3 regions of the Frankia sp. BMG5.60 genome follow, and region 2 is predicted to be linked to each of the others. Evidence: riboswitches for the same ligand, from Rfam matches in the RefSeq annotation. Region 2 holds a riboswitch; each other region holds the start of a gene.
What was found. Region 2 has a riboswitch for cyclic di-AMP ahead of AC5R91_RS21595 (transglycosylase family protein). Riboswitches for the same ligand answer to the same signal wherever they lie in the genome.

Region 1 (7,686 bases), 160 kb from region 2:
ACTCGGCTAGAGTCCGACGCCCGCGCGCCAGAGCAGGTGGGCCATCCCGTGCACCAGGTGCAGGGCACAGCGGCGGGCGTCCACCTCGGCCATGCCGGCGACGATGGCGGCCGTGTCGACCGGCCAGACGCGGACCTCCCGGCCGAGCACCGTCAGCGGCGACGGGTCGTCGCGTCCCTCGAAGGCACGCCCGCCCGGCTCGACGAACAGGTGCAGCGACCGCCCGGCGGCCGGGAACGACTCGCACCGCCAGTACAGCAGCGGCCAGGCCTTCAGCCGCTCGCGGCGGTGTACCCGGTGGGCCGGCTGCCCGCCGGCGGCCGGCTCGTCGCCGGCCTCCGCCGCGACCCGAGTCGGGATGCTCCCGTGCGGGTCGACGACCGCGCGCGGCCGGGACTCGTGCCGGCGCGGCAGGGTGCCGCGGGCCCGTACGGTGACCGGCGGCACCAGGTGCTCCGCGGCGCAGAAGTCCAGGAAGTCACGAATCTGGGCGTCGACGTGGTTCGCGACCGCGGCGGCGCGTTCGAGCCGCTGCGCCTCGGCCCGCTTCGAGCTGCGGATGGCGTGGCTGCCCCGCAGCAGCACGTCGGTGAGCGTCTCCGGCAGCGCCTCGCCGGTGGGGGAGAACCCGACGGGCCAGGCGTCGGAGTCGGTCGGGCGCAAGTACCGGTGCCGTACCGCCGGCGCCCACAACGCCGGCCGGGTGTCCTTGACTGCGCTTGACTCCGTGACCCGCCAGGTCTCTGTGACCGGCCGGGCGTCGGCGGTGGGGGCCGCCGCGGTGGGGGCCGGCGCGGTGCGGGTGTCGGCGGTGCGAGTGTCGACGGGGACGGGGGTGGGTGGCGCCGGCATCTGGCCGGGCACGGAGTGATCGTCGCCGGACGGGCGGGTCCCTGCACCGGACACCGTCCTCACCCCCACCCGCCATCGCTGAACGTGACCGTCCAAGCCTCTGTGGTAACGCTGCGTTATGCAAGCGGGGCGGGGGAGGGGTGCGGCGGCCGCACCGGGCGGGTCAGACCAGGTCGTTGATCACCAGGGTCTGGTCCCGGCCCGGGCCGACGCCGATCGCGGAGACGGGCGCGCCGGAGAGCTCCTCCAGCGTCCGGATGTAGTCCTTCGCGGCCGCGGGCAGGTCGGCGTACTTCCGCACGTCGGAGAGATCCTCATGCCAGCCCGGCAGCTCGGTGTAGATGGGACGGGCGTGGTGGAACTCGGTCTGCGTCATCGGCATCTCGTCGACCCGCTCGCCACCGATGTCGTAACCCACGCAGATCGGCACGCGGTCGAAGCCGGACAGCACGTCCAGCTTGGTGAGGAACAGGTCGGTCAGGCCGTTGACCCGCACCGCGTAGCGGGCGATCACCGCGTCGAACCAGCCGGTGCGCCGGGCGCGGCCGGTCGTCACGCCGAACTCACCGCCGATGCGCCGTAGCTCCTCGCCGACCTTGTCATCCAGCTCGGTGGGGAAGGGGCCGGCGCCGACCCGGGTGGTGTACGCCTTGATGATCCCGACGACCCGGTTGATCCGGGTCGGCCCGATGCCGGCGCCGGTCGCCGCGTACCCGGCGGTCGGGTTCGACGAGGTCACGAACGGATAGGTGCCGTGGTCGACGTCGAGCAGCGTGCCCTGGGAGCCCTCCAGCAGCACGACCTTGCCCGCGCGCAGCGCGTGGTCCAGGACGAGGCCGGTGTCGGCGATGTGCGGGCCGAGGCGCTCGGCGTAGCCGGCGTACTCCTCGACGACCTCGTCCACCTCGATCCGCCGCCGGTTGTAGACCTTCGCCAGGACCTGGTTCTTCTCGCGCAGCGCGAGTTCGAGCTTCTTGCGGAAGATGCCCGGGTCGAGCAGGTCCTGGACCCGGATGCCGGTGCGGGCGACCTTGTCGCCGTAGGTCGGGCCGATGCCGCGACCGGTGGTGCCGATCCGCGCCTTGCCCAGGTAGCGCTCGGTCACCCGATCCAGGGCCCGGTGATGCGGCATGATCAGATGAGCGTTCGCGCTGATCAGCAGGCGCGAGACGTCGATGCCTCGGGCAGCGAGCCCGTCCATCTCGGTGAGCAGGACGCCGGGGTCGATCACGACCCCGTTGCCGATCACCGGCACGCAGTCGGCCCGCAGGATGCCGCTGGGGATCAGGTGGAGGGCGTAGTGCTCCTCCCCGATGACCACCGTGTGGCCGGCGTTGTTGCCGCCCTGGTACCGGACGACGTAGTCGACGGCGCCGCCCAGAAGGTCGGTCGCCTTTCCTTTTCCCTCGTCGCCCCATTGGGCGCCGATGAGGACGAGAGCGGGCACCGGGCGAGGTTACTAGGGATGGCACTCGCGCGTGGCCGGTCGGGAGATGCTTCTACCGAACGGCGCCGGTGGCTCACGATCCGTCGAGGCCGAGTTCGCGGGCGGCGTTGGGATCGCTGTCGGCGAGGAAGGTGTGGCAGCGGGTGGCCTCCTCGGCCTCCCCGATGGCCGCCGCGGCGCGCCCGAGCGCGGCCAGGGACCGCAGGAAGCCGCGGTTCGGCTCGTGCGACCAGGGAATCGGCCCGTTGCCCCGCCAGCCGGCGCGGCGCAGCGCGTCGAGTCCGCGGTGGTATCCGGTGCGGGCGTACGCGTACGCCTCGACGGGCCGGTCGCCGGCCAGCGCGACCTCGGCGAGGGCGGCCCACGGGGCGCTCAGCGCGGGCGAGGCGGCGGCCACGGCCGCCGGCGCCTCCCCGGCGGCCAGCGCGTCGGTGGCGATGGCGTCGGAGGGCAGCAGCGTCGGCGGCGGGCCCGAGAGCAGGTTGCGGCCCGGGTCGGACGGCGTCGTCATGGATGCATCCTGCCGCACGGGCGTGGCGACCCGCCGGGTGGGTGCGGCGAGCAGCCGTACTGGCGCGGTGAGCAGTCGCGGCGGGTCACGACCGGACGGTGACGTTCCACAGGTTCTGGCCGACGGCGCCGGGCTGGCCGTCGTTGACCCGGGTCAGGTAGCCGTAGAGGGCGGCGATGCCCTGCGACTGCGGACCGAACTTTCCGTCGACGGTGAGCATGAAGCTCTTGTTGCGCATCGCGGCCTGCCAGACGAACGCATCCGGGCGGACGTCGTCGCCGTAACCGGCGTTGAGGACGGTGCCCTTGTAGGAGTTGTCGCCCATCTCCTGGCGGGCGCGATCCAGCGTCATCGGCGGTTCGGCGGGGGTGAGGGCCTGCTCGATGACGTCGCCGGAGCCGACCGCGGCCGGGCCGTTGTTCGTCAGGCCCATCTTGCGCGAGCACGACGGCCAGGGCTGCCAGCCCCGCGAGTTGTAGAGCTTGGCCGCCGCCTCGTCCTGGGTGGCGGGGGAGGCCTGGTCAGGCCGGCCGGAGTAGCCGAGGCCGTGCCAGGTCGTCTGGTCGAACTGGTAGCCGCCGTAGAAGCTGTTGCCGGTGTTGGCGGCGTAGTTCCCGCCGGACTCGCACTGCCGGAGCTTGGCGAAGTCGTCGGCGGTGGCGGCGCCGGCGGGGGCCGCGGTGACCGCGAGCCCGCTGCCGACGATGGCCGTCACCGCGCCGGTGGTGCGAAGGATACGACCCGCGGTCGAATGGGCCTGCGGGGCCCGATGTTTACCACCACGCCGTCCTGACGGCATGTCAGTCCAATCCCGATCGCCTGCGGGGTGAGCTGTCGGGTGCGGGCTGGGATGGCCCGGCCGGTTCGCCCAGGTCCTTCGGTGATGCGTGGGAAACGTTCTCCCCACCGGATTGGCTGGGACGAGCCTGCTTAACCCCAAGGGCGTCTGGGACGCCCGAATGGTGGGTCCCCCACTCCTGCCCGTTGCGGTGCGACTAGTACGGGCCGCTCGCACGTCGGGCAGGACTCGGCGTCCGTCCGAGCGACCTCGCCGGGTGGCGAGTGATCGGCACTCTAGCGAGAACGGTCCAAGGGGCGCAAACCGGGGTGGTTCGGAGTAACCAGGTTGGGACGCGCGAACGGCGGAGCCCGACGGTGCCGCCCGATCGGGCGGCGGGGTGTGCCGCCGGCGCCGCGGGGTATCACCACGGCGGACGGCGGCATCCGGTGCGGAGTTGGTGGCCGACCGGCCCGTTTCGGAACGCGCAGCGGAGATCGTCCGGGCGTCCGGGCGGGCCGGTCGGGGCGAGTCGGTGAGCTCCCCTGGCCGGTGTCACCGGGGTGGGAAGGTCGTCCGGGAGCCGTGACGCGCGTCCCCGCGTCGCGGGCCGGATGGACTACGTGCGGATGGTGCCGTTCGGCGGCGCAGCGGTCGGCCGGATGGCTACTGCGCGTGAGGTGGCGCTCAGCCGAAGGTGGCGTGCCAGGTCGCCGGGCCGACGATGCCGTCGACGGCCAGACCGTGGGAGCCCTGGAAGGCGCGGGCGGCGGCGGCCGAGCGTGGCCCGAAGTGTCCGTCCACCGCGATCGGGTAACCGAGCTGGCTCATCCGGGTCTGCCAGGCGCGCACGTCGGCGCGATCCTGCCCGACCAGCGCGGCCGTGAGGTTGCGGGTGAAATGCGGGGTGGTGGCCGCGGCGGTGCTGACGGTCAGCGGGGCCCGCGCCGCCGAGCGCGACGCCTGCGCCGCGCCGCTGGCCGACGAGCCGCCCGCGAGCTGGTCGGCGCCCATGCCGCGACCGCAGACCGGCCACTGGCCGAAGCCCGAGCGCTGGGCGAGCCGGAGGGCGGCCTCGTCCTGGACCGCCGGGGACGCCTGGTGTGGCAGGCCGGCATAGCCGAGGCTGTGCCAGGTGCTGGCCGAGAACTGGAATGCGCCGTAGTAGCCGTTGCCGGTGTTGGTCGTGTAGTCACCGCCGGACTCGCACTGCCGCAGACCCGCCCAGGTTTGCGCCTCGGCCGGCTGGCTGACCGCAAGGGTGCCGCCGACCGCCGCCGCGAGAACCGGAGCAACCATGAGGGCCCGCGCCCGGATACGGGTGCCGGCGCTCCATTGTCGGCCACTGGTACGTGCGTCGGACATATGTTTGTGGTCCTTCCCCACGCCTGCGAGGTGAGCTGTCGGATTCGGGCTGGGAACTGCCCGGCCATGCCAGGGATTCCTGGGGACGCGCGCTCGCACCGAAAGACCCTGGTGCGTCCGTCACTCACGGCTTCACCCCGAGAGCATCGAATCCCTTCGACGCTCGGAGATGGTTCCCCCGTTCCTGCCGCCCGGTCTGGAGAAATCGTCGGCCGGGGGCAGGATTCGGCGTGCCGCCCGACGAATGCCAGACGTTGTCGTCGGGCACGGCGAAGACCATAACCACGCCGGCCGGCGAGTCGCCAAGCATTGAATAGCTCACGTGAAAAAGAGCACAGTCGGCGCGCCTGCTTGAGTGCCCGTGGGGTGACTGGTACCGCGCGTGCGCGCCCGCTCATCAACCTGGCGTTATCGCGGGCGGGGGTATTTGTGGCCGGCTGATCACCCTGTTTGCCGATGGGTGATGGCGAGCAGAGCGTGGTGAATCACGCCGAATGGGTGACCTGCGGGGAAGCAATATCGACTGTGTTCCGACGCACCGGATGGGCGCAATGGTCCGCTTACCCTGGTTCGTCCCGGGCAGCGTACCTGTGTGAGAAAAACTACGGAAACCTGGTGGTGACTTACGACCTTGTCATTCGGGTGCGTGACGCGTCCGGCCGGGCACGCAGCGGCGCAGCGACGCACGGAGGCCCAGGTCTCCGGGGAGGATGTCCTGGTTGGGCACTCGGGGCGTCCGATGCGGCCGCACGTCCGTCTCGTGTGGGTCGATCTGGCCGAAACATGCTGCTGATAAGCGTGACCGGGCAACGGACCCGAGGCGGACCACTCGGCGAAAGACAGTGGTCCCCCAGTCGCGTGACGCAACCGGGGGACCGTGGGTGCCCGCATGATACGGGACATCGTCGGGACGATCGATGGTGTGGATCTGCCGGATGTCCGTTCTGTGCCGGTCGCTCCGTCCCGACCGCGAGGGCCGGCTGGAACCCGCGCGGCCGTGGGAATGGTTGCCGATGTGCGCCGGGGCCGGGCTGGGCGATCTGCCGTTCGGGCCGGTGGATTCGAGGAAAAGCGCCCGAACGGCCGGCCCGACCGCATGTGTGCCCGGATCGGTCCGGGCGGTGCCCGGCGGCACACACCCGGACGACGATCGCCGGGTGTGATCCTCCGGGTCGGGAGGGTCGCGGTCGGGCCGGGCTCGGGAGTGAGCGGTGGCTATGCCCTGCTGAGGGACCGACCGGCCGAGCGGAGGTCCTCGCACGCCTGGGCCACCCGGGCCGCCATGCCGCTTTCGGCAAGCTTTCCGTAGGTGCGCGGGTCGTATGCCTTCTTCGCCCCGACCTCGCCGTCCACCTTGAGTACCCCGTCATAGTTCTTGAAGACGTGGTCCACGATGGGACGCGTGAACGCGTACTGGGTGTCGGTGTCCACATTCATCTTCACGACCCCGTAGTCCAGGGTCTCCCGGATCTCGCTGAGGTCCGAGCCGCTACCGCCGTGGAAGACGAGGTCGAACGGCTTCGATCCGGCCGGCAGACCCAGCTTCTGGGCGACGTGATCCTGGCCCTCGCGAAGAATTGTCGGGCGAAGCTTGACGTTTCCCGGCTTGTAGACCCCGTGCACGTTGCCGAAGGTCGCGGCCAGCAGGTAACGGCCCTTCTCGCCCGAACCGAGGACTTCGGCGGTCCGCCACATGTCGCCCGGCGTCGTGTAGAGCTTCTCGTCGATCGCGCCGACGACGCCGTCCTCCTCGCCGCCGACGACGCCGATCTCGACCTCAAGAACGATCTTCGCGGCGGCGGCGTCGGCGAGTAGCTCCTCCGCGATCTTGAGGTTCTCCTCGAGCTCGACGGCCGAGCCGTCCCACATGTGGGACTGGAACAGCGGCTCGCGGCCGGCGGCGACCCGCTCCTTCGAGATCGCGATGAGCGGCCGGATGTAGGTGTCGAGCTTGTCCGCCGGGCAGTGGTCGGTGTGCAGCGCGATGGTGACCGGGTACGCCTTCGCGACGTGGTGGGCATACTCGGCCAGGGCCTCCGCGCCCAGGACCATGTTCTTCACCGTCGAACCGGACAGGTACTCCGCCCCGCCGGTGGAGACCTGCACGATTCCGTCGCTGCCCGCCTCGGCGAATCCCCGCAGGGCGGCGTTGAGGGTCTGCGACGAGGTGACGTTGATCGCGGGGTAGGCGAAGGACTCTGACTTCGCCCGGTCGAGCATCTGGGCGTAGGTCTCTGGGGTGGCGATGGGCATCGGTGGGGCTCCTTGTCGAAGCTGTCGGGGCGCCGATCAGCCATGGACGGCGGCGCTGAGCAGCCCGATAGGGCCGGCAGGCCGCCGTTGGACTGTTGGTGGGCGAAGGGTATGACGGCTCGCCCCGTCGGGGTGGTCGGATGCGGCCGACGTCGCCGGGACAAAGTCGGTTACCGACACGGCGTCGGTGCGCATTGCCTGTTCGGCGGGACGCCGAGGGGCGCCGGGCGTCGCGACCAGGGGCAGGGGATGGGATGGCCCGGACGGGTGTGGTCCGTCGGCAGGCCCGGGACGCCGACTGCGGCGACGCGCCCGCCGCCCGGCCGGGGCCGCCCGGCACACTGGTCACGTGGACGTCGGCAGCCTGTCCGGGACGACGCTGTACATCGTCCTGTTCGCGATGATTTTCACCGAGAGCGGGATCCTGATCGGGTTCTGGCTTCCCGGTGACACGATCCTGTTCGCGGCCGGCCTGGTCGC
Region 2 (7,686 bases):
GGTACTCGTTCTGGTAGACCTCCGCGGTGAACGCGCCCATCAGTGATCCACCCGGGCGGCGACCACGGTGATGTTGTCGTGGCCACCGGCGTCGATGGCGAAGTCGACGAGGTGGCGGGCGACGTCGATCGCCGTGCAGCGCGGCGGGAGCTGGTTGACCAGCGAGGCCATGACATCCGGCCGGGAGGCGTAGTTCCACAGCCCGTCGGAGCACACCAGCACCGTGGCAGGGGCCTCGATCGGGAAGATCTCCGTGTGCGGGGCCACGTCCTCGACGTCGCCACCGAGCCAGCGGGTCAGCGTGTGTGCGCGTCGATGCGTCTCGGCCTCGTTGGCGGGGATCAGACCCGCCCGGGCGGCCTCGGCGGCCCAGGTGTCGTCCGAGGTCAGCCGCTCGCACCAGCGCGGTCCGAGCAGGTAGACGCGGCTGTCGCCGACCCAGCCGACGGTGACCATGCCGGGACCGTCGGGTGTCGGCGGGGTGACGATGGCGGCGGCGAAGGTGCACGACGGGGCCATCCGCCCCTCGGCCGCGCTGAGCTGGGCGATCGTGGCCTGCGCCGCGTCGACGGCGGCGTGCAGCGCGGCTTCGGCGTCCTCCGGGGAGAAGCCCCCGACGATCGCCCGCGGCGCCGTGCGCGGCTCGTCGTACTCCGGGTACGCCGGCTCCAGGATGTCCAGCATGTCGTCGGCCGCGCCGCGGCCGCGGGGCGGGCGGGTGTCGTGGTGGACCGGATGACCGGGCCCGTGGGCCCGCACCGCGTCCGCGAGCACCGCCATCGCGGTGGCCGCGGCGGCGGCCGAGGCCTGACCGGAGCCGGGCGTGGTCGAGACCCCGTCGCACACCACCGCGATGAGCGTGCCGTAGACGACCGCGAGCCCCATCGCGTCCTCGTTGGTCGTGTGGCGCACGCCCCGGTCGCACACCCCGGCCAGCTCGCCGAGGTCGACCTCGCTGTGGTCGGCGTCGCCGTGCGCCGGGTCCGGGCCCTCCAGCGGATGCCCGCAGACCTCGCAGTAGTGGTCGTCCGAATACACCGGTGCCGCGCACACGGGGCAGCGGCCCAGGTCGTCGTCGGGATCGAAGGCCCCGCTGCCGGAGAGCTGGTAAGCCACCGTGGGGGCGTCGTCGTGCGGGTTGAGGTCCACCGTCATGCCGCCGGGAGGGAACGTTCGCGTGCGGGCGGTGTGCGCAGAGCCATGTGCTGGGTGCCTCCTGCCCCTGCTGGTCCGGTCATCGGAGCTCGCCGCCGTCGCTCCGCGACGCCGGAGGCGCACGGCCGGCGACCGGACGAACTGGTCACACGCGTCGAGCTGGTCATCGTGGAGTCATGGGGACGTATTCTCCCAGGTTCCCCCAGGGCCCGTCGATGACGTAGATCGCCGTGGGCGGGCCAGGTCCCGGCGCATCCCCCTCCGTCGACGCGCAACCTTAAGAGAGCGTAAGGGGCGAGGGTCGACGATGGTGGCGGCCATGCCGGTGCCGGGGCGTCGGCATGGCCGGCCGGTCCCGGCCCGTCTTCGGCCCGCAACTCACCGGAGCTCAGCACGGTCCGCGCCCGAGCCACGGTCCGCGCTCGAGCCACGGTCCGCGACCGCGTGACGACGCGTGGCGAACGACGCGCACCGAACCCTCCTGACCTGGCCGAGGGCGGCCGGGACCACCCAGGTCACCGGCGTGGGACTGCCGCCTCAGGATAGGGCGCCGGGCAGCCCCGAAGGACCATGTCACGGCAGGCGGCCGGGTTCGGGCCCGCCGGACCCCCGGCCGGGGGCCCCTGGCTGGTCGGCGGGCGCCCGGGACCGGCCGGTCCCGGCCGTGGCCGACGCCGGCCGCGTCCCCGGCGCCGGCCGTATACCGTGGTCACATGGTCATTTCCGCGGCGCACGCCGGTCGGTGGCACTGATGGCCGGCGCCGCGCGCCGGGGCGGCGGCGGGATCGCCCGGGGCGGGCAGGGCGGCCGGGCCGGCAAGGTGGGTTCGCATCGCAAGGGAGCCGGCACCGGCAGCGGCGGCCAGGGCCGCAAGGCCCTGGAGGGCCGGGGCGCGACCCCGCCCGCCCACCTGCGTCCCGGCCATCCCGCGCAGCGCCGGGCGGCCACCGCGGCCAGGGCCGCGCAGGGGGGGGAGCGCGGGCGGGGCGCCGCCGGTCGGCCCGGCTCCGCTGACGCCGCCCAGGCGGGCCAGGCAGGGCAGGGAGGGCAAGGAGGGCCGCGCTCGCGGCGCGCCGAAGCCGACGAGCTGGTCGTCGGCCGCAACGCGGTGGTCGAGGCCCTGCGGGCCGGGGTGCCGGCGTCGAGCCTCTACGTCGCCGGCGGGCTGGACTTCGACGAGCGGCTCGCCGACGCCCGCCGCCTTGCCGCTCGGGCGGGGATCGCGGTGGTCGACGTCGCTCGCCCGGACCTCGACCGCATGTGCGGCACGGCGCCGCATCAGGGGCTCGCCCTGGCGGTCCCGCCGTTCCGCTACACCCATCCCGACGACCTGCTCGCCCGGGCGCGCGCCGCGGCTCCCGGTCTGGTCGTCGCGCTCGACGGCGTCACCGATCCCCGCAATCTCGGTGCCGTGGTGCGCTCCGCGGCGGCCTTCGGCGCCCACGGCGTCCTGGTACCCGAGCGCCGCGCCGCCGGGATGACCGCCGCCGCCTGGAAGACGTCGGCGGGTGCCGCCGCCCGGCTGCCGGTCGCCCGGGCCACCAACCTCGCCAGGACCCTCGTGTCCTACGCCGAGGCCGGCCTGTTCGTCGTCGGTCTGGCCGCGGACGCCGACACGACGATCGACGAGCTGGAGATGGCCACCGATCCGGTCGTCCTGGTGATCGGGTCCGAGGGGCGCGGGCTGTCCCGACTGGTCGAGCAGCGCTGCGACGTGACGGTCCGCATCCCGATGGCCGGGGCGGTCGAGTCCCTCAACGCCGGGGTCGCCGCCGGCATCGCGCTGGCCGAGATCGCCCGCCGCCGCCGCGGCGCCTGAGCACTCCGGCGGCGCACTCCGGCAGGTGACGGGACGGCCGGTGACGGGACGGCCGGTGACGGACGAAAGGTGACGCAGCCGAGTCTTGCGCGGCGGAACGCTGAGCCCGTCGCGGCGCCCTTGTAGCCTCATGCCCTACTTGGGCGTCGGGCCATCTCGGGGGAACGGACGACGGTGCGGGGCAGGCGGGAACCGTCGGCGCGGCTGTTCGCGCTGCCGCGTTTCCTCCTGCCCGAACCGCAGCCGCGGCTGACTCTGCTGCCCACCGTCGCGCTGCGGCTGGTGCTGGCCGCGGTCTTCGCGGCGTCGCGGCTGTACGCGGCGCTCTTCGGCGTCGGGTTCGTGCTGCTGTGGCACGACTGGTACGCGAGCCATCCGCTCGGCCTGCTGGTCGCGGCGCTGGCCGCCGCCTGGTCGCTGACGTTCGCCCTGGTCGCGCTGCATCGCGGCATCGGGTGGGTGCTGGCGGCCGGCAACGTGGTCGCCGCGCTCGTCCTGGCCTCGGGGGCGCGCCTGTGGCTGCCGCCCGAATCGGTCGGAGACTCTGCCTCGTTCGTGCTGCTCGCGGCGACGCACGCGACGGCGGTGGCCGCCTGGGCCTTCCCCGCCGGCCCGTTCCTGGCCGTGACGGCGCTGACGGTCGGCGCCTTCGTGGCCGGGGCGTCCGGCACCGGGCCGCCGTCCCCGATGCCGCTGGCCACGATCATCTGCACGGCCCTGCTCGTCCGGTACGTCCGGCCGCAGGTGCGCGCGCTCGCGGGTGGGGCGCAGGCGCGGCTGGCCGAGGTGGCCGAGCGGCGCGCCGGTGAGGACGACGTGCTCACCCTGCTGCGCGAGCAGCGGGAACATGAGCTGACGATCCACAACGCGGTGCTCAACACCCTCACCGGCATCGCCTGGGGCGGCGGCGACGACGGACATCTCACCCGCCGCCGCTGTGCCGACGGCGCGACGGCCCTTGACGAGCTGGTCGGTGAGCGCGAGCCGCCGCGCCGGGGCGGCCCGGGGCACCGGCCGGCGGCCGGCGAGATCCTGGCGGTGGCGCGCGGACCGACGCTCGACGAGGGCGCGGCCGGCGACCTGCTGGTCGAATCCGTGCCGGCCGGCGAGGCGCGCGGCGGGGCCGCACGTCCGGACCCCTGGGCGACGGTGGCGCCCGCGGCCGGCTTGCTGCATGCCCTCTACACCGCGCAGCTACGTCACGTGACCAGTCGGTTCGCCGCACTCTGGCTGATCCTGCTGGTTCTGCCCGCCGGCCGTGCCCTGCCCCATGTCCGTTCGGTCCCGCTGGCGCTCGCCTTGCTGCTCGCGCCGCTCGCCGCGGTCGCCGCGGCCCGGCGACGCTTCCGGTCCGGGCCGTTGACGCAGGCGGAGGCGGCCGCCGTGGTGTTGCTCTGTCTGGCGATCGTGGTGGGGGGCGGGTGGAACGCCGGCGACGACGCCGGCGAGGTGCGGATGATGGCGTGGCCGATGGTCAGCCTGCCGCCGTTGTTGATGCTGGTGACGGTGTCCCGCCCGGTGTGGCGATGGGTGCTCGCGTCGGTCACCGTCGGCGCCGCCATGATCGCGGCGAGCCTGCTGACCAACCCGCGGGGCCCGTTCGCGCTGTCCCACCTTCTCCTGTTGCTCTACTACTTGTGGATCATGCAGATCTGCCTGGTCATGGTCGGTCCGTTGCTGTGGAGCACGGCCGATGTCCGCGCCTGGGCCAGTCACTGCGAGCGGGAGCTGGGCCGGCGAGCCGAGAACCGGGACCGGGTGCGCGAGCGTCGCAGAGTGCTGCTGCGGGCCGTCGAACGGGACGTGGCGCCGCTGCTGGCCGGCGTCGCCGCGGGCCGGCTCGACCCGCAGGCCGCCGTCGTGCGCTCGGAATGTGCCCGGCGCGCGGTCGCCGTGCGGCGGCTGCTGTTCGACGACGACGCCGTCCACAGCGCGATCGGGGAGGCCATCGACGCCGCCGAACGGCATGGCACGGTCGTGTCCAGCCAGATCTCCGGTGGCCTCGACCAGCTTCCCGCCTCGGTGCGCGGCGAGTTCGTCGAGCAGTTGCACCACGCGCTGCGGGTGATGCCGAGTCGCCGGGTCCTGCTCACCGTCACTGCGCAGTCGCGTACGGCCAGCCTGTTCCTGTCGTGTTCCTGGCCGGCGGGCCAGTTGCCGCCGGCACCGTCGGGTCGGGCCATCGACATGATCGTCGACGTCGACGACGGGCAACTCTGCATGGAGCTGCGCTGGCCGCCCGCGGGGGTGCCGTCCGGGCCGCGACCGCAGGCGGGGATGTGGCCGGCGGCCGGTCCGGGGACGTGACGGAGCCCCGCCCCCCGCTCGGGGGACGGGGCTCCTGACCCGTGCTGGGTCGCGTCGCCTCGCGCCGGCTACGGCTCACGATCTGTCGAGCACGATCCGATCGATCATGTGCGGATCAGAGTCGGCCGAGTGCGGATGTCGGCGCGGTGTATCGGGGCCTCAGATCCGGTGACCCCAGCAGGGCTTCGACGCGTACCAGGGGCTGGTGCCGGCCTGCGCGTAGAGCTGCCGCGCGCGCTGCCACTGCTCCCCGACGCTGGCGTGCTGCGGCAGACCCTTGCCGCCCAGACCGTGCCAGGTGCTGGGCAGGAACTGGAACAGGCCGCCGGCTCCGATGGAGTTGACCGCGTGCGGGTTGCCGCCGGATTCGCAGGGAATCACGGCGCGCAGGAAGTGGTCGGCGTTGGTCCCCGCGCTGGCCGGCTGGGACAGCGCGAGGCCGCCGCCGACGGAGGCGGCGAGAGTGGTGGCGATGACTGCGGCCCGGGTGCCGAGCTTGATCCGGTTGAGGCCCCGACCGAGCGAACGAGCGTTGGACATTGAGTTGCCCTTCCCCACGCCTGCGAGGTGAGCTGTCGGGTTCGGGCTGGGAATGCCCGGCCGCGGTTCGCGGCTTCACCCCTAGGACGCCTGACCTCGGCGCCCGGAATTGGTTCCCCCGTCCCTGCCTCAGGTTTGATTCTCATCGGGTGGGGGCAGGATTCGGCGTGCCACCCGACGTCTGCCATCAGTTGACGGCATGGCGACGAACATAGCTGAGCGTGACCCCGGGAAATCAAGGGTACGTGAGGATAGGCACAGTACGTTCTAACGTCTTCCATTGATCTTTTTTTTGCGGTTTCGCGCCCGCGTGCGCGCCCGATTCTAACGGCCTTCGGAGCTCCGGGGAACGCCTGTTTTGCGGCTGGTCGGCCACGCTGACCATAAACCCTTCGCGGTCCGTGGCCGGTTCTCTCCCGGGCGTGGCAGGGCGCGTTCTCTACCCGCGTCGACGGTGCCGCTAACGGAGTCGAGAAAAATTTCGCTGCTGCTCCGCGGGGAACGGCTCTTCCGGCGCTTTTCCGAACTATACGGCACTCAGCGGGTCGTCCTGCATAAAGGGGATGTGTCCGGCAGGGCGGCCGGCAGTGTCAGTGGCCGGCGCTCGGCTGGACGGCGCGACCGGCGGGTGCGACCGGCGGGTCGGCGGGACCGCAGCGCCGGCGGGACCGCAGCGCCGGTCGGCGGGACCGGCGGGCTGGAGGCGGGACCGTTCTGCCGGCGGGGGCGGATCTCAGGGAGTGGCTGCGGGTCCCGAGGGTGGCTGCGGGGCTTCAGGGGGTGTAGGTCCAGGCCGAACCGGTGCCGCGGTACTGCTCGACGGGGATCGGCATGACCCCGGGGCGCATCCGGTCGGTGTAGAGGTGCCCGTGCAGGTGGTCGATCTCGTGGGCGACCAGGCGGGCCAGGCCCTGCCGGTACACCGTGATGTGCCGGCGGCCCGAGATGTCGGTGTGCTCCACGTGCAGCTCCAGGGACCGCGGGACGATCCCGCGGACGTCGAAGAAGCTCAGGCACCCCTCGTACTGTTCGTCGCTCTCGGGGACGGACTCGATGACGCGCGGGTTGAGCAGGGTGAGGATGTCGCCATCCGCGGAACGCACGATGGCCGCCGCCCGGTTGATCCCGATCTGGGGCGCGGCGATGCCCATCCCCTTCCCGAACGTGTGCAGCGCGGACACCCGCTCCATGGCCGAGGACAGCTCGGCGACGACGCGGCGGGCGTCCTCGGCCTCGACGGGCAGCTCGAACGATCGGGCCGGCTGGTGGAGCGAGGGATCGCCCACCTGGACGATGCCCGCCGCGGCCATCTGCCCGCTGGGCCGGGCAACGGTTCGGTCGGCGGGATCCCGGTTCGGCGCCCCCGCCCGAAAGTTCCATTCCAGGCGGTACCGGGCGTGCAAGGCGGGATTATTGGTGGACCAGGTGAAGACACGCCTTTTGGCATCATCCGTGCGGGCAATCGCCGTGCGGAACGGGAAGGCGTCCGCGGTCATCGACGTCTCCATGCCCCAGACCACGGGATCGACCTCGGCGGGGAAGTCCAGCACGACCGACAGGAAGCTGGTCGGTACCCGGACGGCCCGCTGGAACCACGGGCCCCACTTCTCCTCGCTGACCCGGTAGCTGTACTCGATCCATGCTGATTCGCCCGGATACAGGGGGAATCGGCCGCGATTGTTCTCGAACAGCAGCCAGACCTCCTTCAGCGCATCCCAGTCGGTCTTGACCTGCCAGGACATCTGCTCGTCGCCGCAGTGTGCGCTGAGCTGTAGTTCCTCCCAGCGCAGCGGATTGCTGCGGTAGAGCCGGGCGGCGCGTTCCTGGTCCCCGGGAAACCGGTCGACAGAGATCCGCATCAGGTA
Region 3 (7,686 bases), 1.0 Mb from region 2:
GGTTGGATCGTGGCGTCGAATCCCCTTGCCGGCTGGTGGGGCAAGAACAAGCGAACCGTACTCATCGTCGGGGTCGTCATCGTCGTGCTCTGGGTTTTCGTCGAGCGCGGCAACGGCCCGAAGACCAAGCGCGTCAGCATGCCCAAGGACTACGGCTCGGCCGACCGGGAACTGCTCGTGCACGCCCCGTCGAACCCGAAGGATCCGATCCCGCTGGTGCTGATCCTGCACGACGACAACGTCGACGCCAAGACCCTCGACCATGACAGCGCCGCCGGCTCGGTGGCGAACGCCCGCGACTTCGCGGTCGCCTATCCCGAGGCGGTCGGCGGCACCTGGCGGATCGACTCCCCGGACGGCGCCGACGCGAAGTATCTGCGCGACGTGGTCAGCTACGTCTCCGCGAAGAAGACCAAGGTCGACCCCAACCGGATCTACGTGTGGGGCGTCGGCGAGGGAGCGCGGCTCGCGTTGAGCGTCGTCTGCGGCGGCGCCAAGCCGATCTTCGCGGCCGTCGGCGTGGTGGGCCAGTTCACGCAGGAGCCGCAGTCCGCCTGCCCAGGTCGGGCACCGGAGGCGAGGGTCGCCGAGACCAAGTGGAACAAGAAGGTCAGCGAGACGCTGTGGACGGCCTCCGCCAAGCACCACCTGGGAGCCTGAGCCCGAGAACCTGAGCCCGAGAAACTGAGCCCGAGTCCGAGAACCTGAAGCGGGGCCCGGGCCCGCCGATCGACCGACCGCTGGCCGCCGAGGCCGGGCCCGGGCCCGGGCCCGCCTGACGAGGCGTCCGGTGGCGGCCCTCCACGGCCTCCAGCGGCCGCGTACGCGCCCGGGACGGGTGGGTAGAAGCACAGAAGGGAAGAAGCCCGCCGATGCCACCGGGAGGGGGGTAGCGGCATCGGCGGACCTCAGCGGCCGGATGGAACCCGAGGGCCCGCCGGCCTCCCGCTGCGGATGGGGGGGGAATCCGAGGGAAGGCCGGCGGGGTCGGGGGCCTTCCGGCCGGACGGACGTCAGATGGGGGGGAGATCTGACGTCCGTCCGGCCGGAAGGAGGCGTTGCCCGGCTGGCGCTGAAGCGAGGTCGGGTCGGTGCTGCCGCGAGCGGTGTCAGGGCCCGCGTACTGGAGCTGGTCCCGGCTCGGCCGGGACCACGACGCCACAGGATTTCGGACGCGCGGAGCGGGTGCAGGTGCGGGTGGTCCGGCGTTATCTCGGCGTCAGCCGCGTCGTGGAACTGCGTCCGGGGCAGCGGCGATGGTGACCCGGACGGGTCGGCGATGCGCGCCTTCCGCCTGCCGGGGGGAGCAGGCCCGGCGGGGCGGGCATGACGGGATGCGGAACGCTGGGTCGACCGATGACTGCCCAGCAGTCTGACCGCACGCGCGACCGGAGGGGGAGGCCGCGTCGCGGTCGGCTCGAGGCTGGACGGGCTTCGTCGCTCTTCCAGCCGAACGAGGTGACCACCGGATGGCCGGCGCCTGCGCCGCAGGGCACGATGCGCTGGCGTGGACGCTCTTAGACGCGTCCGACGTAGTAGGAGGTGGTGTAGATCGACTGGAGCTTCACGACGCTGCCGGTGTGCGGGGCGACCCACATCTTGCCGTTGCCGGCGTAGATGCCGACGTGGTAGATGTCCCCGGGCGAGCCGAGGAAGATCAGGTCGCCGGGCTGCTTGTTGTACTGCGACACCCGGGTGGTGGCGGCGAACTGGGCGTCCGTGGTCCGCGGCAGGCTCTTGCCGAGCTGCTTGAAGACGTACTGGACCAGCCCGGAGCAGTCGAACGAGCTCGGGCCGTCGGCGCCGTAGACGTACGGCTTGCCCGCCTGCAGGGAGGCCAGGTAGACGGCCTTCGCGCCGATCGAGCTGGACGGAACCGGCACGGACACCTGGGTGGAACCGACAGAGACGCCGCCGGCGAGGCTGCCCAGGCGGGAGGCGACGCCGGCGAGCTGGGCGGTCCGCTGCGGGCGCACGTTCAGGGTCGCGTCGTTCACCGAGTGGGCGGACTGCAGGGCGTCGGTGCCGTCGAAGATCGCCGTGACGTTCGTCGTGGTGAGCACCCGCGCCGTGTAGGACGCGTACCCCTGCGCGTTCGTCTGCAGGTGCTTGAAGGTGGCCCACCCGGTGGGGAGCTTCACCTGCACCTTGACGAGCTGGTTCGCCAGCGGCTCGTGGGTGGCCTCGTTGTACAGCGAGAAGCCGATGTCGACCGGCTCGTCCGCGTTCACGGTCACGTTGGGGTTCGTCACCCGCAGGCCGACCTGGACCTTGCCGGCCAGGGGCGGGGCGTCGAGGCCGTTCGTCGCGCCGAGAGTGATGCCCGAGGAGCTGTGCTCGCTGACCGCCGCCGCGGCGATGCTGCCACCGAGGGCGGCATGCGAGCCGATCTGCGCGGCGAGGGTGATCGGGGCGGTGTTCGGCGACTCTTCCAACGCCGTGTCGGCGTGGACATCGGTGGCGCAGCCGGCCAGGGCCACTCCGGAGACAGCGACGGTCCCGGTGGTCATCGCGGCGAAGGCGCGAGCACGGGCCCGGCTACGGGCGACCGGCGGCACGGACTGGGCGCGGTGACGGCCGCGACCGGCGACGCGCGAATCTTCGTCGAGCTGCACGCTTTGCGCGGACAACGGTGTATTCCTTCCCGTACGCCTGCGAAGTGAGCTGTCGGGTTCGGGCTGGGCTGCCCGGTCCGAGGCGTGGCCTTCACGCACATCGGACTTGACCCCGAGGCCAGCACCGCGGGTCGGTGTCGGCCGGTGGAGGTGGGTCCCCCGCTCCTGCCCCAGATGACGACTCGGAGGGGACACCGTGGCCGGGGGCAGGATTCGGCGTTCGGCCCGGTGTTGTCGTGACGTCGGCGTGAGACTAGTCCACATTGACCGGGTGGGTAAACACTAGTCCTTCCCAACTACAGCGAGTGTGCACCGAAGTGCCCCTTGGCATGGCACTCGGTCCGACCCGTACCGGAGGCCACCGCGGCGGCCTCATCGGCCGCCGGAACCGGGTATGGCCTGCGGTTCCGCCCTCGCCGCGAGGGTCGGTGCGGAAGGCCGGCCCGACGCCGACGGAAGCCCCGGCCCGCCCCGGTCGCTCCGGTCGAGCACCATTCGATTACGTCATGTAGTCGAACGGGTGGGGGTACCGGTATCCCCGGTCGGACGCGGGCTCACCGGGCCCGGCCGCGCCGGGTCAGGAATCCGGCCGCGTCGAGCACCTGGAGTTCGACGGCGAGCTCGTGGACCTCGCGGGGCAGGGAGCGGTGGTGGGCCAGAGCGGCCACGGCGGCGCGGGCGTGATCGGCGAGTTCGTCCAGCGCGTGCTGGCGCTGACGCATGCGGGCCCGCTCCTCCTGGATCGTGCGGACGGTGTCCTCCTGCCAGCGCCGGGTCCGGATGAGGTGCTCGCTGGCGTCGGCGGCCTGGCGCTCGGCGTCCTCGAGCCGGTTCAGCAGCGCGTCGAGGGCTTCGAGTCGCCCGGCGAGCTCGGCGATCAGGTCGCCCCGCTCGGGCAGGATGGCGGTCTCTCGCCGCTGGGGGTCAGACGAGGGCATGTACTCCCCTGACGGGTGGGGGATCGGGGAACCGCTCCGAGCGGTGGGCACAAGACCCGGTTGCTCCGACACGGTTGGTTACGGTAACCGACGGGGAGGGCCGGGTGTAACCCATCGTACGGATACGTCATGGCAGTCAACTGATAGCGAAAATGAGCTATGGACCGGCTACCCTTGCCAGGTTTTCGAGTGCATAGCACGCCCTGTGTTGTTTGTGGGCCCTTTCGCCCGATTCGGGGACCCCTGTCACCCAACGGATCGGCGCCGTCGGGGTAGGAGTCGCCGGCCGCCCCGTTCGGGTCGTCCTCGCGTCCAGGGTGTGATGGCCGGCCGGGCGCCAGCCGGCCCCACAACTTCTGTGACGTTGAGTAACGGCAGGGCTGGCGTCGAGGGAAAGTACGGCGGCCGTCGGCGGCGCTAGAGCCAGCCGTTGCGTTTGAATGCCCGGTACAGAAACAGGCATGCCGTCGCCATCACGGCAAGGACCGCCGGGTAACCCCAGGTCTGGCGCAGTTCGGGCATGTGCTCGAAGTTCATTCCGTAGATCCCGGCCAGGGCCGTGGGAACGGCGGCGATCGCGACCCAGGCGCTGATCCGCCGCATGTCCTCGTTCTGGGCGATCGTCACCTGGGTCAGGGTGGCCTGCAGCACCGACGACAGCAGCTCGTCGAAGTGTTCGATGCGCTCGCTGACCTGCTCGAGATGGTCGGCGACGTCCCGGAAGTACCGCCGCATCGCCGCGTCGACCAGCCGCAGGCCGTCCGTCGTGAGCGTGCGCAGCGGGCCGGCCAGCGGCTGGACGGCGTGCTTGAGCTCCAGCAGCTCGCGCTTCAACTGGTAGGCGCTTTCCGTGGACGGGATCTGGTCGCGCCGGAACACGCCGGCCTCGATCTGGTCGACGTCGACCTGGATCTTCTCCACCGTGTCGACGTAGTTGTCGACGACGCTGTCGCAGATGGCATGCAGCACCGAGGTCGGCCCGTGCCGAAGCATCTCCGGGGCGGCCTCGAGCCGGCCCCGCAGCCTGGTCATCTCCCCGTGCTGGCCATGCCGCACCGTCACCACGAAGTCCTCGCCGAGGAAGATCATGATCTCGCCGGTGGTGACCACCTCGGAGGTACCCGTCACCTCGGTGTGCGCCACGTAGCTGGCGGTCTTGAGCACCACGAACAGGTGGTTCTCGTACTGCTCCAGCTTGGGCCGCTGGCCGCCGGTGACCGCGTCCTCCACGGCGAGCTTGTCCAGGCCGTACTCCTGCGCGATGGCGGCGAGCTGGTCGTAGCTGGGCTCGAACAGGCCCAGCCAGGCGAAGCCGTCGCGTTCGGTCCGCGCCACCCGCAGGGCGTCAGAATGATCGACCTCCATCGTCACGCACCGTCCGTGGCTGTAGACCCCGCACGCCATCACCCGGCCGTCGGGCGTCACCGGCAGCTCGACCCGCCGCGCCCGGCGGCGCTTGCGGCCGACCCGGACCAGCGACACCGGCCGGCTCAGCGCGCCGGCGAGCCGGTGCGCGTTCGCCGACGCCTGCCCCAGGGCGTCCTCCAGGGCGTCGAGCACCGGATGCTCGCCGCCCACCTGGCCGGGCACGCCCGGCTGGTCGGATCGCCCCCTGCCGGTCCCGGCCGTTCCGCCGCTGCCCCTGCCGCCGCCAACCGTGCCGCCGCCGGCCGCTGCACCGCCGGCCGTCCTTCCATCGCCTGGCCCGCCACCGGCTGTCCCGCGGCCGCCTGATCCCGGGTGATCGCCCGGTTCCGCGCGCATCGGCTCCGCGCTTGCCGCGTCGTCTCGCACCATCGCCTCTTTTCCCGTCGCCCACGTTGCCAGTTGCCCTCGTTCCCGAGTTGCCTCGTTCCCGAGTTGCCCTCGTTCCCGAGTTGCCTCGTTCCGAGTGCCCACGTTCCGGGGTGCTCACGTCCTCGGGCGCTCAGGTGACCCGTCGCCGGTCTTCGGCCGCTCGAGCGCCCGGCCGCCCACAGTCGGTGGTCGCCGAGCGTCGCCGCGATGCGCCGGGCGGCCCGCGCGCCGCGGGGTCTCTCCCTCCATGGTGACAAGCCGGACCCGGCCGCCGGACGTGAGCCGCGGCTCGGCCCCGGACGCGGCGGCGCGGGGACTGTGCCAGCGTGAGCACGAGGGCCGGCATCGGACGACGAGGGCCGGCACCGGGCGACGAAGGCCGCACCGGGACGACGAAGGCCGGCACCGGATGGACACCGACGGCCTCGCCGGCCGACCCACGGGAGGAACAGGTGAACGAGCTCGAGGTTCGCGTGCTGCGGGTGTTCGCCGACGAGACCGGAGCCGGGGGGAGCCTGCTCGCGGTCATCCTCGACGCCGGAAAGCTGCTCGCGGACCCCCGTGATCGCGCCCTGACCGCGCACCGCCTGGGCACCCCGGCCACGGTCTTCGTCGACGACCCGGAGCAGGCGGACCTCGCCGTCTACACCCCTGATCGGCAGCTACCGACCGCCGGCGATGCGCTGGTGGGTGTGGCCTGGCTGTTGGGCCGGCTGCTCGGCGGACATCCCGAGACCCTGCGGCCGGCGGGCGGCGACGCGGTGAGCTGGCAGGAGGACGGTCGGGTGTGGATTCGCGGCGCGCTCGCCGCCGTTCCCCCCTGGGCGCACCGCCAGCTCGCGGACGCGGCCGAGGTCGACGCGATCGACCTGCCACGCCCACCCGGCGACGACCTGATGCAGGTCTGGGCCTGGCTGGACGAGACCGCCGGGATCGTCCGGGCCCGCGCCTTCGCCGAACGCCACGGAGTGGCGCAGGACGAGGCATGCGGCTCGGCGTCCATGCTGCTGGCCGTCGCGCTCGGGCGGCGGCTGACGATCCGGCACGGCGCCGGTTCGATCGTGCTGGCCCACCCCGGCCCGCCGGGGTTCGCCGACGTGGGCGGCCTCGTGGTCGAGGACGAGACCCGCGTCGTGTCCGATCTTGACGAGTTCCTCGCCGTACCAGGCTGATCCGCGGCACGGCAGGGGCGGTCCGCGCACTAGGCTGATCGGTCATGGTGACCGACGACCTGCCGCAGCCCGTGCGACTCGACGCGCCGATCGCCGCGGTCGCCATCCACCCCCGGGGGGCCCGGATCACCCGGCGGGGCCGGATCAGGCTGCCCGCTACTGCCGGCGACGGGTCCGCGGGGGCGGGCGTCCGGGTGGAGCTGGACGGCCTGCCCTGGGAGCTCGCGCCGGACTCGGTCCGCGTCGGCGGCCGGGGACCGGGCCGGGTGCTCGGGGTCGACGTGGTCGCCCGTACGCACCCGGAGCCCGCCGACACCGCCGGCGCGGATCTCGCCGCGCGTCGGCTCGCGCTGGCCGCCGAGCTGTCCATCGTCGCCGACGAGGATGACGCCGAGCAGGCACGGCGGGGCTTCCTCGACATCGCGGCGCGCACCGGAGCCGCCGCCCTGGCGCGGTCCTGGGCCTCGACCTCCGGTGCCGCCGAGGGGTTGGCCGCTGCCGAGGACCTGCTCGCGGCCCGGATCGGCGAGGTTCACGCCCGCCGCCGCGCCCTCGCCGAGCGCCGGGCCGACCTCGAACGGCGGATAGCGGCGCTCGAGCGGACGATCGAGGCCCGGCAGGCCCCCCGTGTCCCGGACACCCGCTCCGTCGTCGTCGACCTCGATCTCGACGCCGATGCCGATACCGGCGCGGATATCAACACCGGCGCGGACATCGATACCGGCGCGGACATCGACACCGGCGCGGACATCGACACTGACGCGGACATCGATCTCGACGCTGGCGACGAGGCCGCCGGCGAGGGGGCCGAAGTCGAGCTGGAGGTGTCGTATCTGGTCCCGACCGCGGGCTGGCGGGCCGGCTACGACGCTCGCCTCGACGGGGAGCGGGTCACGTTGACCTGGTTCGCCTTGATCACCCAGCGCAGCGGCGAGGACTGGCCGGCTACGGCCGATCTCGTGCTCTCGACGGCCCGCCCGGCCGCACACGCGGAACTGCCCGAGCTCACCCCCCAGTTCGTGGACCTGAGCCAACCGCCGCCGCCCCCGCCACCGGCCGCGGCCCCGACGACGGCGATCTTCGCCGCCGGTGGGACGCCGCAGGGCGGGTCCCGAGGCCGGGCGAAGGCGAAGCAGGTGAAGGTCCTGAGGACGGCGGTGGCCG

Region 1: another riboswitch for cyclic di-AMP. It lies ahead of AC5R91_RS20950 (transglycosylase family protein); the one in region 2 lies ahead of AC5R91_RS21595 (transglycosylase family protein).
Region 3: another riboswitch for cyclic di-AMP. It lies ahead of AC5R91_RS17200 (C40 family peptidase); the one in region 2 lies ahead of AC5R91_RS21595 (transglycosylase family protein).

Annotation. Positions count from the first base shown of each region.
Region 1 covers NZ_CM182091.1:5,086,327-5,094,012, forward strand. Annotated here, with positions in the region: gene AC5R91_RS20930 (hypothetical protein) at 7-906, opposite strand; gene AC5R91_RS20935 (adenylosuccinate synthase) at 1,016-2,299, opposite strand; gene AC5R91_RS20940 (DUF3151 domain-containing protein) at 2,373-2,810, opposite strand; gene AC5R91_RS20945 (transglycosylase family protein) at 2,896-3,609, opposite strand; cyclic di-AMP (ydaO/yuaA leader) riboswitch at 3,612-3,812, opposite strand; gene AC5R91_RS20950 (transglycosylase family protein) at 4,276-4,953, opposite strand; cyclic di-AMP (ydaO/yuaA leader) riboswitch at 4,973-5,184, opposite strand; gene fbaA (class II fructose-bisphosphate aldolase) at 6,169-7,206, opposite strand; gene AC5R91_RS20960 (DedA family protein) at 7,556-7,686, shown strand, end outside.
Region 2 covers NZ_CM182091.1:5,242,325-5,250,010, forward strand. Annotated here, with positions in the region: gene AC5R91_RS21575 (vWA domain-containing protein) at 1-40, opposite strand, end outside; gene AC5R91_RS21580 (PP2C family protein-serine/threonine phosphatase) at 40-1,155, opposite strand; gene rlmB (23S rRNA (guanosine(2251)-2'-O)-methyltransferase RlmB) at 1,907-2,974, shown strand; gene AC5R91_RS21590 (hypothetical protein) at 3,149-5,281, shown strand; gene AC5R91_RS21595 (transglycosylase family protein) at 5,441-5,821, opposite strand; cyclic di-AMP (ydaO/yuaA leader) riboswitch at 5,824-5,999, opposite strand; gene AC5R91_RS21600 (peptide deformylase) at 6,595-7,686, opposite strand, start outside.
Region 3 covers NZ_CM182091.1:4,217,203-4,224,888, reverse strand. Annotated here, with positions in the region: gene AC5R91_RS17205 (PHB depolymerase family esterase) at 1-660, shown strand, start outside; gene AC5R91_RS17200 (C40 family peptidase) at 1,518-2,630, opposite strand; cyclic di-AMP (ydaO/yuaA leader) riboswitch at 2,636-2,813, opposite strand; gene AC5R91_RS17195 (hypothetical protein) at 3,170-3,553, opposite strand; gene corA (magnesium/cobalt transporter CorA) at 3,971-5,143, opposite strand; gene AC5R91_RS17185 (PhzF family phenazine biosynthesis protein) at 5,803-6,522, shown strand; gene AC5R91_RS17180 (DUF4139 domain-containing protein) at 6,567-7,686, shown strand, end outside.